DNA from 4 places in the Streptomyces sp. NPDC104814 genome. Region 3 is predicted to be linked to each of the others. Evidence: riboswitches for the same ligand, from Rfam matches in the RefSeq annotation. Region 3 holds a riboswitch; each other region holds the start of a gene.
What was found. Region 3 has a riboswitch for cobalamin ahead of ACZ64A_RS14400 (ribonucleoside-diphosphate reductase subunit alpha). Riboswitches for the same ligand answer to the same signal wherever they lie in the genome.

Region 1 (4,297 bases), on a different contig from region 3:
CGTGGGCCTGCCCTCCAGCTCCTCGCACGCCCTCATGGGCGGTCTGATCGGCGCCACCGTCGCCTCGGCCGGCTTCGGCGCGGTCCACGGCGACGTGCTCGTCACCAAGGTGCTGCTGCCCGCGGTCGCCGCCCCGGTCGTCGCCGGTGTCGCGGCGATGGTCGCGACCCGTCTGTCGTACACGCTCGGCAAGAAGGCCGACGGCAAGGCGGCCGACAAGGGCTTCCGGGCCGGCCAGATCGCCTCGGCGGGCCTGGTCTCCCTCGCCCACGGCACCAACGACGCGCAGAAGACGATGGGCATCATCACCCTCGCCCTGGTCGCCGGCGGCGCCATCGCGCCCGACTCCGACCCGCCCACCTGGGTGATCCTCTCGGCCGGCCTGGCCATCGCGCTCGGCACCTACATCGGCGGCTGGCGCATCATCCGCACCATGGGCAAGGGCCTGACGGACATGCAGCCGCAGCAGGGCTTCGCCGCCCAGACCAGCGCGGCCACCGCCATCCTCGCCTCCTCCCACCTCGGCTTCTCGCTGTCCACCACGCACGTCGTCTCCGGCTCCGTGATGGGCGCGGGCCTGGGCCGCAAGGGCGGTGTGGTGCGCTGGTCGACCGCGACCCGCATGTTCATCGCCTGGGGCCTGACCCTGCCGGCCGCCGCGCTGGTCGGCGCGCTCGCCGAGTACGTCACCGGCTTCGGCGCCTGGGGCACCGCACTGGTCGCCGTCTTCCTGGTGTCCGCCAGCTTCGGCATCTGGAAGGTCTCCCGCCGCGAGGTGGTCGACCACACCAACGTCAACGCCGTGGACGAGGAGCCGGCCGGCGTGGTCACCACCGCGATGGCCGCCGTGACCCCGCCCCCGGTCGCCGGCCCGGCCGTCACGGACGACCTGATGGCCACCATCCCCGCTCCGGCCGTCGCGACGGCGGAGCAGCCGGCCACCGCGAACCCGGCCCCGGCCGTCTGACCGCCGCTTTCGGGTACGAAGGAAGAGAAGCAGCATGAAGATCGACTGGGCGGCCCTCGGTTCCGTCTTCGGTGTCAGCCTCGTGGTCACCGTGGGTCTGGTGGCCCTGTTCACCCTCGGCATCATGGGTCTGTCCCGCCGCGAGCGGGCCCAGGCCCAGGGCGGCTCGGCCGCCCTCGCGGTCACCGGCGCGTACGCCTGCTTCGCGGCGTGCGCGGCGGCGGTGGCGTACGGCATCAGCCTGATCGTCGCCTGACCGGCCTCACCACACAGGACGCGGGGTGCCCGAGCGGCACCCCGCGTTCCGTCGTGTGACCTGGCAGGTCATCCGTGTGTGGGCCTGCCCACACTCCTCCGCCCCAGGTCAAGGGCAAGTTGACGGTCCCCGAACAGCCGTGGTGGACTGCCGGGGCCAAGTTGCGGCGTGCAGGAGAGGAAGCCGGTGGAAGTCCGGCGCGGTCCCGCCACTGTCACCGGGGTTGAGCAACCCCGGGAGCCAGGAACTCTCACCGCCGATCTCCTTCGAACCAGGGCGCGGACACCCTGAGTGAGGACATGACGCCATGTGCGGCTGCCGGTTGAGGACCAGGCCCATCAGCGACGCCCAGCCCGACCCCACGGCCGGCTGAGCCCCGTGCGAGCCGAACGCGTCTTCGCGTACGGCGCCGCCGCCGGCCTCCTCGGCGACCTCCTCCTCGGTGATCCGCGCCGCGGGCACCCGGTCGCCGTGTTCGGACGGGCCGCGGGCGCCGTCGAGCGCACCCTGTGGCGCGACCACCGCGGCTGGGGCACCCTGCACACCGCCGTCTGCGCCGGCGGCGCCGTCGCCCTCGGGGCCGCCGCCGCCCGCTGCGTGCGCCGCTCCCCCGCCGCCTCGATCGCGCTGACCGCCGCCGCCACCTGGTCCGTGGTCGGGGGGACCTCGCTCGCTCGCGAGGCCCGCGCCATCGGACGCGCCCTGGAAGCCGGGGACGTGAAGGCGGCCCGGGCCCGGCTGCCCCATCTGTGCGGCCGGGACCCGCAGGCGCTGGACGCCGACGGGATCGCCCGGGCCGTGGTCGAGTCGGTCGCCGAGAACACCTCCGACGCCGTCGTGGGCGCCCTGGTGTGGGGCGCCGTCGGCGGCGTCCCCGGGCTGCTCGGCTTCCGGGCCGTCAACACCCTGGACGCGATGGTCGGTCACAAGTCGCCGCGGCTGCGGCGCTTCGGCTGGGCCTCCGCCCGGCTGGACGACGTGGCCGGCTGGCCGGGAGCCCGGCTGACCGCCGCCCTCGCCGTGCTCACCGGCCCGGACCGGCGCGGTGCCGTACGGGCCTGGCGAACGGACGCGGTGAAACACCCCAGCCCCAACGCGGGCCCCGTGGAGGCCTCCTTCGCGGGCGCGCTCGGCGTGCGGCTGGGCGGAACGCTGTCGTACGGCGGGCGGGTGGAGCACCGGCCCGTGCTGAACGCGCGGGGGCGCGCCGTGCGAACCCACGACATCCGCCGGGCGGTACGGCTGTCCCGGCGCGTGAGCTGGCTTGCGCTCGGCGTGTGCGCGGGCGCACGCCTCATCGGGAAGGGGCGTGATCGATGAACGGCGGTCTCCTCGTCGCCGGCACCACCTCCGACGCCGGAAAGAGCGTCGTGACCGCCGGGATCTGCCGGTGGCTGGTGCGGCAGGGCGTGAAGGTGGCGCCCTTCAAGGCGCAGAACATGTCCCTGAACTCCTTCGTCACCCGCGAGGGCGCCGAGATCGGACGGGCGCAGGCCATGCAGGCCCAGGCCTGCCGGATCGAGCCGACCGCGCTGATGAACCCGGTGCTGCTCAAGCCCGGTGGTGAGCAGAGCAGTCAGGTGGTGCTGCTGGGCAAGCCGGTGGGTGAGATGAGCGCGCGCGGCTACCACGGCGGACGCCAGCAGCGGCTGCTCGGCACGGTCCTGGAGTGCCTGGCCGAGCTGCGGGGCACGTATGACGCGGTGATCTGCGAGGGGGCGGGTTCGCCGGCCGAAATCAATCTGCGCCGGACCGACATCGTGAACATGGGCATCGCGCGGGGTGCGCGGCTGCCCGTCCTGGTCGTCGGCGACATCGACCGCGGGGGCGTCTTCGCGTCCTTCTTCGGCACCGTCGCCCTGCTCTCGCCCGAGGACCAGGAGCTGGTCGCCGGGTTCCTGGTGAACAAGTTCCGCGGTGACGTCTCCCTGCTGGAGCCGGGCCTGGACATGCTGCACGGCCTGACCGGGCGGCGCACCTACGGCGTGCTGCCCTTCCGGCACGGGCTCGGCATCGACGAGGAGGACGGCCTCAGGGTGTCCCTGCGCGGCACCGTCCGCGAGTCGGCCGTCTCCCCGCCCCTCGGCGAGGACGTGCTGCGGGTCGCGGTCTGCGCGATACCGCTGATGTCCAACTTCACCGACGTGGACGCGCTCGCCGCCGAACCCGGCGTGGTCGTGCGGTTCGTGGACCGTCCGGAGGAGCTGGCCGACGCCGACCTGGTGGTGGTCCCGGGCACCCGCGGGACCGTGCGGGCCCTGCAGTGGCTGCGCGAGCGGGGTCTGGCCGACGCCCTGGTGCGCAGGGCGGCCGAGCAGCGGCCCGTCCTCGGCATCTGCGGCGGCTTCCAGCTCCTCGGCGAGCACATCGAGGACGACGTCGAGTCGCGTGCCGGAGAGGTCGACGGGCTCGGCGTCCTGCCCGTGCGGGTGCGGTTCGCCCGCGAGAAGACCCTCACCCGGCCGGCCGGGGAAGCCCTCGGCGAGCGGGTCGACGGCTACGAGATCCACCACGGCGTGGCCACCGTCCAGGGCGGCGAACCCTTCCTGGACGGCTGCCGGGTCGGCCAGACCTGGGGCACCCACTGGCACGGCTCGCTGGAGTCGGACGGCTTCCGGCGGGCCTTCCTGCGCGAGGTGGCCGCCGCCGCGGGCCGCCGCTTCGTGCCCGCGCCGGACACGTCCTTCGCCGCGCTGCGCGAGGAGCAGCTCGACCGGCTCGGCGACCTGATCGAACAGCACGCGGACACGGACGCGCTGTGGCGGCTCATCGAGTCCGGCGCGCCACAAGGACTGCCTTTCATTCCACCGGGAGCGCCCGCATGAGCACAGTGTTGTTGTTGTCGACCGCCGACACGGATCTGCTGGCGGCCCGGGCCTCCGGCGCGGACTACCGGATCGGCAACCCCACCCGGGTGGACGTCGCCGCCGAGCTGCCGGGCCTGCTCGACGGCGCGGACCTGGCCGTCGTCCGCCTGCTGGGCGGCAAGCGGGCCTGGGAGGACGGGCTCGCCGCGCTGAAGGCGTCCGGGGTGCCGACCGTACTGCTGGGCGGCGAGGCCGTGCCCGACGCCG
Region 2 (4,297 bases), on a different contig from region 3:
GCCGGGGAGTCGGCGAGGACCAGCGCCCCGGCGACCGCGACGCCGCTCGCGGCGACCGACAGGGCGCGGGCGTCCCACGGGTCGGGGCGGTAGCGGGTGCGCGGGGTGCGGCGGCCGCCGAGCCACAGACCGGCCAGCGCGGCGGCGAGCCCCCCGAGCAGCACCGGCAGACTGTAGCGGTCACCGTCGGCGGTGAGCAGCCCGTACGTGCCGGCGCACACGCCGAGCAGCCCGCCGAGGGTGAGCACGGCCGTCGTACGGCGCACCGGTGCGGGTACGTCGGCGCTGCGGCCGTAACCGCGGGCGTCCATCGCGGCGGCCAGCGCCACCGACCGCTCCAGCGCGCCCTCCAGCACCGGCAGGGCCACCTGGAGCAGCCCGCGCAGCCCGCGGTCCGGGCGGCCGCGCAAACGGCGGGCGGCCCGCAGGCGCTGCGCGTCGGCGATCAGATGCGGGGCGAAGGTCAGCGCGACGACGACGGCGACCCCCGTCTCGTACAGCGCGCCCGGCAGGGACTTCAGCAGCCGGTGCGGGTCGGCGAGCGCGTTCGCGGCGCCGACGCAGACCAGCAGGGCGGCCAGCCGCAGCCCGTCGTACACGGCGAACAGCAGGCCCTCGGCGGTGACCCGGCCACCGAGGCGGATGCCCTGCGCCCAGTGCGGCAGCGGCACTTCGGGAAGGGTGACGACGACGTGTGTGCCCGGGATCGGGGAGCCGAGGACGACCGCGAAGAAGAGGCGGACGACCAGCACGGCCAGGGCCAGCTTCAGGAACGCGGCGTAGGAGCGGGCCCCGGGCACGTCCGGTCGGCAGGTCGTCACGACGTACGCGGAGACCGCGACGAGCAGGGCGAGCAGCAGCGGGTTGGTGGTGCGGGTGGCGGCGGTGCCGAGGCCGAGGGCCCACAGCCACCAGGCGCCGGGGTGCACGGTGGCGGGCCCACGGTGACTACGCACGCCGCCGCCGCGCCTGCCACACCGCCGCAGCGCCCAGGGCGACGACGGCCGCGCCGCCCGCGATCAGGCCCACCGACGGGCCGCCGTCGTCCTTCGCCCGGGGCGCCGCCGACGGGGTGCCCGTGGCGGGCGCCTTGCCGGAGACCTGCTCCCCGCAGCCGTGCTGCGGATACCCGGCGATCGCGCACAGCAGGGCGTTGGTGTCGTAGCGCAGGGGCTTGGCGACCGCGGCCAGGGCCTCGGCGGTCGTCGCGTCCTCGGGCACCCGGGCGCAGGCCGTACGGGCGGCCGGCGGCCTCTCGCCGGCGGGGGCGTCGGCGGCCGTACCGAAGTCGACGACCAGCGCCACCCGCTTGGTGCCGTCCTGGCGCGGGGTGTGCGCGCAGATCGCGGCGAAGTCGGCGGCGCCGCGCGGCTTCCGGGCGTCGCCGGAGTCCTCGCTCACCGCGAACCGGAACCCCTGCACGGCACCGTCGGCCGGGCGGGCGGTGGACGGTCCCTGCGTGGCGTACGTCCACGCGGAACCGTCGCGCTCCCAGAACGACCAGTAGCGGTAGCCGACGGCGCGCGCCTGGCCCGCCGCTATCAGGGGCAGCAGCAGGGCCAGGCACAACAGGGCGGCGCGGCGGATCACTTGGTGCGGCCCTTCCGGCCGCTGATCAGGAAGCCGGCGCCGATACCCGCGACGAGGCAGACACCGACGAACCACCACACACCGAAGGGCGAGTCGTCGTCCTTCTTCTCGTCCTTCTTCGTGCTCTCCTGCGCCGCGGTCTGCGGGGCAGGGCCCGTCGCGTTCAGGGCGGCGACGAGGTCCTGGCCGCCGAAGTGGCGCGGGTCGGCGCCCGCGGTGTGGGCGGCGAAGATCAGCTGGGCGTAGGCGGCGGGACCGCTCTGCTTCGCCCAGCCCGCGCTGTTCTGCTCCAGCCACGCCAGCGGTTTCGCGGCCTGCGCGGCGCCGCCCTGCGCGGCGAGCGCGACGACCGCGTCGGCGGTGTTGCCGTAGTCGGGCTGCGCGGTGGCGCCCGGCATGGCCGAGGTCAGGTGACCGTCCTTCGCCATCGTCTTCGCCAGGTAGGCCGCGCCGTTGGCGGCGGCCTGCGCCGGGGTGTGCCCGTCCTTGCAGACCGCTTCGGCCTGGGCACCCGCGCCCGTCACCAGGCCCTTGCCCAGCAGCCCGACGACACCGGCGGCGGTCGCGTCGGCGTTGGCGGCGAGCTTGCCGGACTTGTCGGGCTGGAAGGCGAAGGCGCCGCCCTCGGCGCAGGGCAGGGCGAGCTTCAGCAGGGCGTCGGCGGGCGACTTGCCGTCCTTGGTGACGCTCTGCGGCTTCTCCCCGGCCGCGGCGAGGGCGCCGACGACGACGGAGGTGGAGTTGGTGTCGCTGGCCCCGCCGGCGACGTAGCCCCAGCCGCCGTCCTTGTTCTGCACGGACTTCAGCCAGGCGAGCGCCTTGGTGACGACGGCGTCGTGGCCGCCGAGCGCGGTGAGGGCCTGCACGGCGGCGGCGGTCTGGTTGGTGTCGACCATCGTCTTCGCGTCGCACGGCTTGGCCGGCTCGGCGCGGAAGGGGGCGAACGCGCCGCTCGCGCACTGCTGTCCGGTCAGCCAGTCCACGGCCTTGGCGGCGGGCTCGACGCCGACGGTGTGCTGCGCGAGCAGCGCGAGCGACTGGCGCCACACGCCGTCGTACGTCGGGTCGGCGGTGCCGTACAGCCCGGAGGGCAGTGCCTGCGACGGGGACGGGGCGGGCGACGCGGCCACGGCGGGCGCGGCGGCACCGCCGAGCACGGCGACGGCGGCCACGACCGCGGCGCTGTGACGAATGTTCATGATCGGCGGCTGCCTCTCCCTGTACGGCGGAGCCGGGCAGCACGGGAGGATCCCGGGCGGCTCGGCTCCGTAGACCTCGACGGTGCGTGAGCCGTTCACGTCCGCACCGGGCGATCCGGCTCGCCACCCCACGGGGCGGCTCACGGTTGCGGGGTCAGCGCCGGATTTGCACCGGCTTCCCCCTGTACGGGTGTGATGACGACGGCGCTACTTTACCGGGCCGTAGGAACGCCGCCGCAGGGGTGGGCGCTCCGGCGGCCTGGGGGGCGTCACGCGCCGCGCTCCTCCTCCGTCAGGTCGATGAGCCGGCACACCGTTTCGATGTCGAGGGTCACCTGGGCGATGGAGGCGCGGCCCGAGAGCCAGGTGATCAGGGCCGCGTGCCAGGTGTGTTCGATGACGCGGACCGCGGAGAGCTGGGCGGGGGTCGGGTCCGCGGTGCCCATCGCGTCCAGGATGATCGCCGTCGTGCGGCGGGAGACCTGGTCGACCTCGGGGGAGACGCTGCGGTCGGCGAAGGTCACGGCGCGGACCATCGCGTCCGCCAGGTGCGGCTCGCGCTGCAGGCCGCGGAAGGCACGCATCAGGGTCTCCGCGACCCGCTCCGCCGCCGTCTCGCCGGCCGGCGGCTTCTTGCGGAGCGTGCCGTGCATGTGGTCGAGCTGGTCCTGCATGGTCGCGACCAGCAGATGGATCTTGGAGGGGAAGTAGCGGTACAGCGTGCCCAGGGCCACCTGCGAGGCCTCCGCGACCTCCCGCATCTGCACGGCGTCGAACCCGCCCCGGCCGGCCAACTGCGCGCTCGCGCGCAGGATGCGGCGGCGCCGCTCCTCCTGCCGCTCGGTGAGCGGGGAGGGGCTCGGGGAACTGACGTGCGCAGGCATGGGTCCCGTCCGTGACACTCGGTGAGGGCGTGCGTTCGGTCAGCATGGCAGCCGCGCACCCGTGGTGTGAATCACCTGATCCACTGCTCACAGCGCCGCTACCTGCCGGTAGATTCAGAGCCTCCTGAACGATCAAGTCTGAAACTTGTTCTAGATTAGCGTCCCGGCGTAATCTCGCGGGACGGAGCAGGCAGAGAGGGGCCCGGAGTGACCGCTGAGGCCAGTCGGACGGGGTCCCGTGAGGACCTCGCCGCGGACGGCGGGCGACCGCTCGACATCGCGCTCCTGACCTACAAAGGGAACCCGTTCTGCGGCGGTCAGGGCGTCTACGTCCGCCACCTCTCGCGCGAACTGGCCCGCCTCGGCCACCGGGTGGAGGTCATCGGCGCGCAGCCCTACCCCGTGCTGGACGAGGGCTTCGACGCACTGCGCCTGACCGAGCTGCCCAGCCTCGACCTGTACCGCCAGCCCGACCCCTTCCGCACCCCGAAGCGGGACGAGTACCGGGACTGGATCGACGCCCTCGAGGTCGGCACCATGTGGACCGGCGGCTTCCCCGAGCCACTGACGTTCTCCCTGCGCGCCCGCCGTCATCTGCGCGCCCGGCGCGGCGACTTCGACGTC
Region 3 (4,297 bases):
TACGTGACGACCTCGGACTTCGTGCGCGGCCGCTTCGGCTCCAAGGGGCTGTCGCTGGCGGTGGCGCTGACCGGCATCCTGGCAACGATGCCGTACATCGCGCTCCAGCTCGTCGGCATCCAGGCCGTGCTGGACGTGATGGGCGTCGGCGGCGGCGAGAACACCAACTGGTTCGTCAAGGACCTGCCGCTGCTGATCGCGTTCGGCGTGCTGGCGGCGTACACGTACTCGTCCGGGCTGCGGGCCCCCGCGCTGATCGCGTTCGTGAAGGACGCGCTGATCTACATCGTCATCGCGGTGGCGATCATCTACATCCCGATCAAGCTGGGCGGCTTCGACGACATCTTCGCCAAGGCGGCCCACGCGTTCAGCCAGGTCAACCCGAAGACGCACAAGCCGCGCGGCGCGCTGGTCCCGGGTGAGGCCCAGCAGTGGACGTACGCCACCCTGGCCCTGGGCTCCGCGCTCGCGCTGTTCATGTACCCGCACTCGATCACCGCGACGCTGTCGTCCAAGAGCCGTGAGGTGATCCGGCGCAACACCACGATCCTGCCGCTGTACTCCCTGATGCTGGGCCTGCTCGCGCTGCTCGGTTTCATGGCGATCGCGGCCGGCATCAAGGTGCAGAACGGCCAGCTGGCCATCCCGCAGCTGTTCGAGGACATGTTCCCGGACTGGTTCGCGGGCATCGCGTTCGCGGCGATCGGCATCGGCGCGCTGGTCCCGGCGGCCATCATGTCCATCGCGGCGGCCAACCTGTTCACGCGCAACATCTACAAGGACTTCATCAAGCCGGACGCCACGCCGAAGCAGGAGGCCCAGGTCTCCAAGATCGTCTCCCTGCTGGTGAAGGTGGGCGCGCTGGTCTTCGTCCTCACCATGGACAAGACGGTCGCCATCAACTTCCAGCTGCTGGGCGGCATCTGGATCCTGCAGACCTTCCCGGCCCTGGTCGGCGGCCTGTTCACGCGGTGGTTCCACCGCTGGGCGCTGCTGGCGGGCTGGGCGGTCGGCATGGTCTACGGCACCCTCGTCGCCTACGGGGTTCCGTCGCCCACCAACCCGGGCCAGAAGCACTTCGGCGGCTCCGCGAAGGACATCCCCGGCATCGGCGAGATCGGCTACATCGGTCTCACGGCGTTCGTCCTGAACGTCGTGGTGACCGTCGTCCTCACCGTCGTCCTGAAGGCCGTCAAGGCCCCCGACGGCGTCGACGAGACGCGCCCGGAGGACTACACGGCGGACGCCGGTGACCCGGGCGTCAAGGCCGAACTCCCCCCGGCCACGGCGGGCGCCGGTCACTGAGGACCCCAAGCGCACGGGCCGCCGGTGAAAAACCGGCGGCCCGTCGTCGTACCCGTGGGGCACACTCGCCGTCATGGACATAGTGATCCGGCCCGTCGCACCCCGTGAACACGCCGCCCTCGGTGAGATCACCGCCCAGGCCTATCTCCTGGACGGGCTCCTGGACTTCGGCGAGAGCGACGCCTACCTGGGTGAGCTGCGCGACGTCGCCAAGCGCGCAGCCGCGGCCGAGGTGCTGGTCGCCACGGCGGACGGCGAACTCCTCGGCGGCGTCACCTTCGTACCGGACGGCGGTCCCATGGCCGACATCGCCCGCCCCGGCGAGGCCGAGATCCGCATGCTCGCTGTCGGCCGCGAGGCCCGTGGCCGGGGCGCCGGGGAGGCGCTGGTCCGGGCCTGCGTCGAGCGGGCACGGGCCGTCGAGGGCTGCCGGCGGATCGTGCTGTCGACGCAGCGGACCATGCACGCCGCGCACCGCATCTACGAACGCCTGGGCTTCGTCCGTACGCCCGAGCGGGACTGGAACCCGCTCCCCGAGCTCGACGACATCATGCTGCTCACCTACGCGTTGACGCTGTGAGATCAGCGCAACACAACATCTGGGGGTGACGCGACAGCCCGGCACTAGATGTATGCTCATGCTCGCTGTCGCCGCAGGGGAATCCGGTGCGAATCCGGAACTGTCCCGCAACGGTGTACATGCGTGCTTCGCGCACGCTGGTTCAGTCCGAGGACCTGCCGACAGTGCACCCGGCCACCCGGCCGGCGTGCCCTGACGTCCGGGCCTCGTGGAATGGGCCGGTGGACGCGACGCCGCGTGCGCTCGTGTGCTGCCCCCTGCCCTCGCCGAGGCCCCGTGCCGAGCGAGGGAGAGCCCCACGTGACCATCGCGCCAGCCGATCCGGCCTCAGCCGTCCAACGGGACCAGGACGGCCCCGGTGCCGCCCTGCTGCGCACCCTGACCGAGCTGACCGCCGACCTCCCCGACGCCGACCCCGGCCGGGTCGCCGCCGCCGCGCTGCGCGGCCGCTCGGCGCACGCCGACGAGGCGGAGCTGCGGGAGCTGGCCACGGAGGCCGCAGCCGGGCTCATCTCCGAGGACCCCGCCTACTCGCGGCTGGCCGCCCGTCTGCTCACCCTCTCCGTGCGCGCGGAGGCCGCCTCCCAGGGCGTCACGTCGTTCACCGGGTCGGTCGCCGTGGGGCACCGCGAGGGGCTCGTCGCCGACCGGACCGCCGCGTTCGTGCGGCTGCACGCCGAGCGGCTCGACGCCCTCGTCGACCCCGGCGCCGACGACCGGTTCGGCTACTTCGGCCTGCGCACCCTGCACAGCCGCTACCTGCTGCGCCACCCGATCACCCGCAAGGTGATCGAGACGCCCCAGCACTTCCTGCTGCGGGTGGCGAGCGGTCTCGCCGAGGACGACACGGTCCGTTCCGTGGACGAGGTCGCGGCGCTCTACGGGCTCATGAGCCGCCTCGACTACCTGCCCTCCTCCCCCACCCTCTTCAACTCCGGCACCCGGCACCCCCAGATGTCGTCCTGCTATCTGCTCGACTCCCCGCTGGACGAGCTGGACTCCATCTACGACCGCTACCACCAGGTCGCCCGGCTCTCCAAGCACGCCGGCGGCATCGGTCTGTCGTACTCCCGTATCCGCAGCCGCGGTTCGCTGATCCGCGGTACCAACGGGCACTCCAACGGCATCGTGCCGTTCCTGAAGACGCTGGACGCCTCGGTCGCCGCGGTGAACCAGGGCGGGCGGCGCAAGGGCGCGGCCGCGGTGTACCTGGAGACCTGGCACTCCGACATCGAGGAGTTCCTGGAGCTGCGGGACAACACCGGTGAGGACGCCCGCCGTACGCACAACCTGAACCTCGCGCACTGGATCCCGGACGAGTTCATGCGCCGGGTGAACGCCGACGCGCAGTGGTCGCTGTTCTCCCCGGCCGACGTGCCCGAGCTGGTCGACCTGTGGGGCGAGGAGTTCGACGCCGCGTACCGCAAGGCGGAGGACGCGGGGCTGGCGAAGCGGACGCTGCCCGCGCGTGAGCTGTACGGCCGCATGATGCGCACCCTCGCGCAGACCGGCAACGGCTGGATGACCTTCAAGGACGCCGCCAACCGCACCGCCAACCAGACCGCCCTGCCCGGGCACGTCGTGCACTCCTCCAACCTGTGCACGGAGATCCTGGAGGTGACGGACGACGGCGAGACCGCGGTGTGCAACCTCGGCTCGGTCAACCTCGGCGCCTTCGTGGCCGACGGGGACATCGACTGGGAGCGGCTGGACGCCACCGTCCGCACGGCCGTCACCTTCCTCGACCGCGTCGTCGACATCAACTTCTACCCGACCGAGCAGGCGGGCCGCTCCAACGCCAAGTGGCGCCCGGTGGGCCTGGGCGCGATGGGTCTGCAGGACGTCTTCTTCAAGCTGCGGCTGCCGTTCGACTCCCCCGAGGCCAAGGCGCTGTCCACCCGGATCGCCGAGCGGATCATGCTCGCCGCGTACGAGGCGTCCGCCGACCTCGCCGAGCGCAACGGCCCGCTGCCGGCCTGGGAGAAGACCCGCACCGCCCGGGGCGTGCTGCACCCCGACCACTACGACGTGGAGCTGACCTGGCCGGAGCGCTGGGCGGCGCTGCGCCGCCGTATCGCCGACACGGGCATGCGCAACTCCCTGCTGCTCGCCATCGCGCCGACCGCGACCATCGCCTCCATCGCGGGCGTGTACGAGTGCATCGAGCCGCAGGTGTCGAACCTGTTCAAGCGCGAGACGCTGTCCGGCGAGTTCCTCCAGGTGAACTCCTACCTGGTCGCCGACCTGAAGAAGCTCGGCGTGTGGGACGCCCGTACCCGGGAGGCGCTGCGCGAGTCGAGCGGCTCGGTGCAGGACTTCGCGTGGATCCCCGAGGACGTGCGCCGGCTGTACCGCACGGCGTGGGAGATCCCGCAGCGCGGTCTGATCGACATGGCGGCGGCGCGGACCCCG
Region 4 (4,297 bases), on a different contig from region 3:
ACCCTCACCGCCGCGCTCGGCAACCTGCTGCACAGCCTCGCCCGCCCGTCGCCGTCGGTGGATGCGGCTTCGTAAAGGAGACGGTCCTCGTGGACGCTGTACCCGGCCCGACCGGCCGATGATCACCGTGGACGAGGACTGGCTCCACGGCGAAGTCCCGCTTTCGAGTCCACCGTTGGCGACCACCTGGGCCGGAGCGCAGCCGGCGGCTGCCGCCCACCTCGCCGAGGAAATGGGCTCCAGAGACGCCGCGGGTCTCGGCTCGGAGAGTAGCGTTTTCGTCCCGCTCGATCCGCGAACACCTGCGCCGACGCGGCATCCGCGCCGCGCCCCCCGTCCCGGTGGACCGACGCGGCCATCGTGTCTGCGACGCGGCAGCCGAGGCGGCAGACCACCCGTCAACCAAGCCCCCTAGCCCCGCAGAAGGTTGCGCACATACCGCAGCACCGCGAACCAGGACGATTCGGGATTTTGCAGGGCGGCGGGATCGGCTTGGCGCATCCGATGCGAAAGCCTGTCCGCGGCTCCCTCGGGGTCGACACCCTCGTCGGTGCCGGCCTCGGCGTCGTACTCCGGCCTTTCCTCCTCCAGGGCGTGCAGGAAGTACGCCAGGGCGTCGATGCTGCTGTTGAGCAGGTGCGGCGCACCTTCCTCCGGCACGCAGTACACGATGCCGGTGGCGGTATCGACGATGACGTCGTCAAGGGCGATCCCTCCGAGCGTCAGCCAGGCCGACATGTCGAATGCGCAGTTCGGGTACTTCTCCGCGACGGCCTGCCACGCCTCACCGCCGATCCGCAGGTCACCGTCGAGAAGGAACCGGTCCCACTCGAACCAGCCCACCTGGTCCGGCAGCCCGACCTCGCGCAGGAAGATCCTGGTCGGCTCATGCGCGACGGCAGCCAGCACACCGTCGTCCAGAGCGACCAGATCATCGGCGCTGAAGACCGACTCCATTCGAGTCCGGTCGATCAAAGGGCTCATGGAATTCCGCAGTTTCGGTCGGGACGGACATCGGGCGACCCCATTGTGCGGGACCCGACCGCACGCTGGTGAGCCGCACGATCCGGGAGTCCACCGAGACCGCCCGGCCGAAGTCCTCATCGGCGTCGGCCCTGCCCGGCGGCCCAGGCCGGGAGCCGGATCGCGGCGGATGGGCCATCGGCGCGGTGAACACCCGCCCCCAGGTGCCGTCGACGGCCCGCACCCGCGGCCGGTTGCCGACGCCGGGCCCGTTTCCGCACCTCTCCGACGCTGCCGGAAGCCCTGCGCCAGGACCGGGCGCCGCGCCGGACACCCGCTGGGAGACCGATCGCACTCGGTCCGTCGGCGATGCGTTCAAGGAGACGCTGACGCTCGTGGGTGCCGGGGAGGGGGTCTTCGCCGTCGGCGCCCACACAAGGCGCTACTTCGCTCGCCCCGACGTCGTCCATGTCCCCTTCGAGGACGCGGCGCCAGTGGAAAACTTCCGACACGGCGGTGAGAAGCGACCCGAGTGGACTTGTACAGCGTCATGTGCGTGAGTGACCGGACCAAGGCACTGGAGTGGTTCGAGGTGTTCTTCGGGCGCCCGGCGGACGAGATCGCGAGGAATACCTGTGCAGCTCGGTGAGAAGGCTGGTTCGAACCCTTTTCCCATGAGACCCGTTCCGCCCCGCCCGCTGCGAGAGGAAGATCACGCAGGCTGAGGCGGTCTTGGCCGTGCTCGTGTCACGCGGTACGGTCTGTCCGATATCGACGACGGCGAGACGGAAGCCGGTGGGAATCCGGCACGGTCGCGCCACTGTGTGCCAGACACCGCAGGTGTCCGGTGAGTCAGACCCGTGGCCGTCGTCCAGTGCACCACCGAGATGGGACGCGAACTCCCAGAGGAGGTTCTGCCATGGCGCAGACCGTCGCCCAGCCGACAGCCACCACTCCCGCCATCCCCGCGAAGCTGCCGCTGAAGGCGATAGCTCCCTGGGCGGTCTTCTTCGGCATCCTGATGCTGGTCCTGCTGTACTTTGTCGGCGCCGAGCAGGGCGCCACCTCCGTGTTCAACGGCACGGACGTCCACGAGTGGGTACACGACGCCCGCCACCTGCTCGGCTTCCCCTGCCACTGACGCGAGGGGCGCCCGACTCCCATGAACTCCGCATCGGTAAGAAACCTCCTCGTGCGGGGCATGCTCGCCGGTCTCGCGGCCGGCGTGTTCGCCCTCCTCGTCGCCTACCTCCTCGGTGAGCCGAACGTCGACAAGGCGATCAGCTTCGAGGCGGCGCACTCCCACGAGCACGAGATGGAGGTCGTCTCCCGCTCCCTGCAATCCACCGCCGGCCTCGCCACCGGCGTCCTCGTGTACGGCGTCGCCTTCGGCGGCATCGCCGCTCTCGCCTACTGCTTCGCCCTGGGCCGCGTGGGCCGCTTCAGCCCGCGGGCGACGGCGCTGCTGCTGTCCGGCTGCGCTCTGCTCGCCGTCTATGTCGTGCCTTTCCTGAAGTATCCGGCGAACCCGCCGTCGGTCGGCGATCCCGACACCATCAGCAAGCGGACCACGCTGTACTTCCTGATGATGCTGCTCAGCGTCCTCCTCGCGGTCGCCGCCACCCTCCTGGGCAAGCGCCTGGCGCCCGGCCTGGGCACCTGGTGGGCGACGGTGGTCGCGGTGGCGGCCTTCGCCGTCGTGATCGGCCTGGCCTACCAGTTCCTGCCTGTCATCAACGAGGTGCCGAAAGACTTCCCGGCCACCTTGCTCTGGCGGTTCCGGCTCTCGGCCCTGGCGATCCAGCTGAGTCTGTGGACAGGTTTCGGCCTGCTCTTCGGTGAACTGGCGGAACGCCTGTTGAACCCCAAGCCGGCAACGGCCGCGAGCGGCCGCGTGGTTCCGGCCGCGCACTGATTCCTTCCAGACAACAGAGGGCCCCTTCGGAACCATCCGGGGGCCCTCTGGCGTTCCCCGGGCACCGAAGCACACCCAGCCACACGAACGGCACTGACAGGCAGCTCGACCAGATGCGGACCACTCAGTCCAGGAGCGGAGGAGCCGAGTGGCCAGAACCCCCCAGCCGCGCCACATAACCCACGGTGGCCGCCAGGCGGTCGCCCTCACCCTGGAGGAATACGACCAACTGATCGCCAGCCGACGGCAGATCGGCGGGCAGAGCGCCCGGGTCCGGGTCCTCGGCCAGCAAGCCAAACGCACCGAAGAGCTCCTTCACGACCTGGAGGCACTGGTAGCTGCACAAGGAGAGGGCTGCGAGCAGCAGGTCCACACGCCTTCGACGAGGTGCCGCGAAGAACGGGCCACCCAGAAGAACACCGACAACTCCTGCCTGCGCTGCGAGTTGGCGGCGCTGCTGCGTCGCCACCGGGATTCGACGTCCTGAACAACCGGTCACAGGTTCTCATCGACGTCACGCACGGCCAGGGGTTGTCCCAGCCGCAGATTCCAGCGCCCGGCCCGTCCACTGAGTTCGGTCACCGTCAGCGGCGGAACGTCGAGGCGCCAGAAGACCGTGGCGGATATCCCCAACGCCGCTGTGACAGCAGCCCGCACCACCTCCGGCTCGACGACCGCGAGCGTGCGACCCTCGACAGCTCGCGCTTCCTCCAGCCACTGCGCGACCCTCTGGCACAGGGCATGTACGGACTCACCCCCGTGGGGTGCGCTGCGCGGATCGGCGAGCCAGAGGGCCACGGCTTCCGGTTCGGCAGCCCCCACCGCATCCAGTGTGTGGCCCTGCCAGCGGCCCACGTCCAGGCCGCCCAGCTCTGGCGACTCCACGCCATCGAAGCCGAGGGCAGCCGCCGTGTCCCGGCAGCGCACACTCGGGGAGATGAGGACACGCGCAGGCGCGGGCAGTGACCCGGCGGCCTCACGGGCACGGGCCGCGCCGATGTCGTCGATGGAGTCTCCGTCGTAGAAACGGGCCTGCCGCAGCGACCGGCACATGGCGGGCGAGACGAAGGCAACGCGGCTGGTCACGCGGCTGCTCCTCCTGTCGGTGTCATGGGTCTGGTTTTCCACTGCGGTGATGTGCCTGCGAAGCGAGACCGGCGACCCCGCAATGCGCAGAGCCATGGCCGGCCTCGCGCGGCGGCTTCCGCGTGCCATCATGCAGGACGCCCTGGAGTGCGTGGTCGTCCGCGCAGCAGATCCTGTGGGTGACGCGGCCCCGGGACCCTGCGCGATGCCATGCTCATCCGCAACGGCGTCCATCCCGACGTGGCCCCCCCGGCTGTTGCTGACGGCCGAGCAGGGATACTCGGCCGTCAGCGTTCCGCCCGGTGGACGCATCACGGTCGGGGCCCTTGCGCG

Region 1: another riboswitch for cobalamin. It lies ahead of ACZ64A_RS12785 (cobalamin biosynthesis protein); the one in region 3 lies ahead of ACZ64A_RS14400 (ribonucleoside-diphosphate reductase subunit alpha).
Region 2: another riboswitch for cobalamin. It lies ahead of ACZ64A_RS10360 (prenyltransferase/squalene oxidase repeat-containing protein); the one in region 3 lies ahead of ACZ64A_RS14400 (ribonucleoside-diphosphate reductase subunit alpha).
Region 4: another riboswitch for cobalamin. It lies ahead of ACZ64A_RS28140 (CbtB domain-containing protein); the one in region 3 lies ahead of ACZ64A_RS14400 (ribonucleoside-diphosphate reductase subunit alpha).

The regions. Positions count from the first base shown of each region.
Region 1 covers NZ_JBVJOL010000002.1:942,815-947,111, reverse strand. Annotated here, with positions in the region: gene ACZ64A_RS12795 (inorganic phosphate transporter) at 1-967, shown strand, start outside; gene ACZ64A_RS12790 (hypothetical protein) at 1,002-1,223, shown strand; cobalamin riboswitch at 1,330-1,495, shown strand; gene ACZ64A_RS12785 (cobalamin biosynthesis protein) at 1,602-2,543, shown strand; gene ACZ64A_RS12780 (cobyric acid synthase) at 2,540-4,048, shown strand; gene cobN (cobaltochelatase subunit CobN) at 4,045-4,297, shown strand, end outside.
Region 2 covers NZ_JBVJOL010000002.1:393,660-397,956, forward strand. Annotated here, with positions in the region: gene ACZ64A_RS10350 (energy-coupling factor transporter transmembrane component T) at 1-956, opposite strand, end outside; gene ACZ64A_RS10355 (SCO2322 family protein) at 949-1,590, opposite strand; gene ACZ64A_RS10360 (prenyltransferase/squalene oxidase repeat-containing protein) at 1,587-2,789, opposite strand; cobalamin riboswitch at 2,878-2,999, opposite strand; gene ACZ64A_RS10365 (TetR family transcriptional regulator) at 3,059-3,673, opposite strand; gene ACZ64A_RS10370 (glycosyltransferase family 4 protein) at 3,881-4,297, shown strand, end outside.
Region 3 covers NZ_JBVJOL010000003.1:282,832-287,128, reverse strand. Annotated here, with positions in the region: gene mctP (monocarboxylate uptake permease MctP) at 1-1,305, shown strand, start outside; gene ACZ64A_RS14405 (GNAT family N-acetyltransferase) at 1,379-1,885, shown strand; cobalamin riboswitch at 1,938-2,062, shown strand; gene ACZ64A_RS14400 (ribonucleoside-diphosphate reductase subunit alpha) at 2,186-4,297, shown strand, end outside.
Region 4 covers NZ_JBVJOL010000009.1:344,568-348,864, forward strand. Annotated here, with positions in the region: gene ACZ64A_RS28135 (SUKH-4 family immunity protein) at 412-975, opposite strand; cobalamin riboswitch at 1,704-1,847, shown strand; gene ACZ64A_RS28140 (CbtB domain-containing protein) at 1,883-2,104, shown strand; gene ACZ64A_RS28145 (CbtA family protein) at 2,126-2,878, shown strand; gene ACZ64A_RS28150 (hypothetical protein) at 3,027-3,365, shown strand; gene ACZ64A_RS28155 (histidine phosphatase family protein) at 3,374-3,964, opposite strand.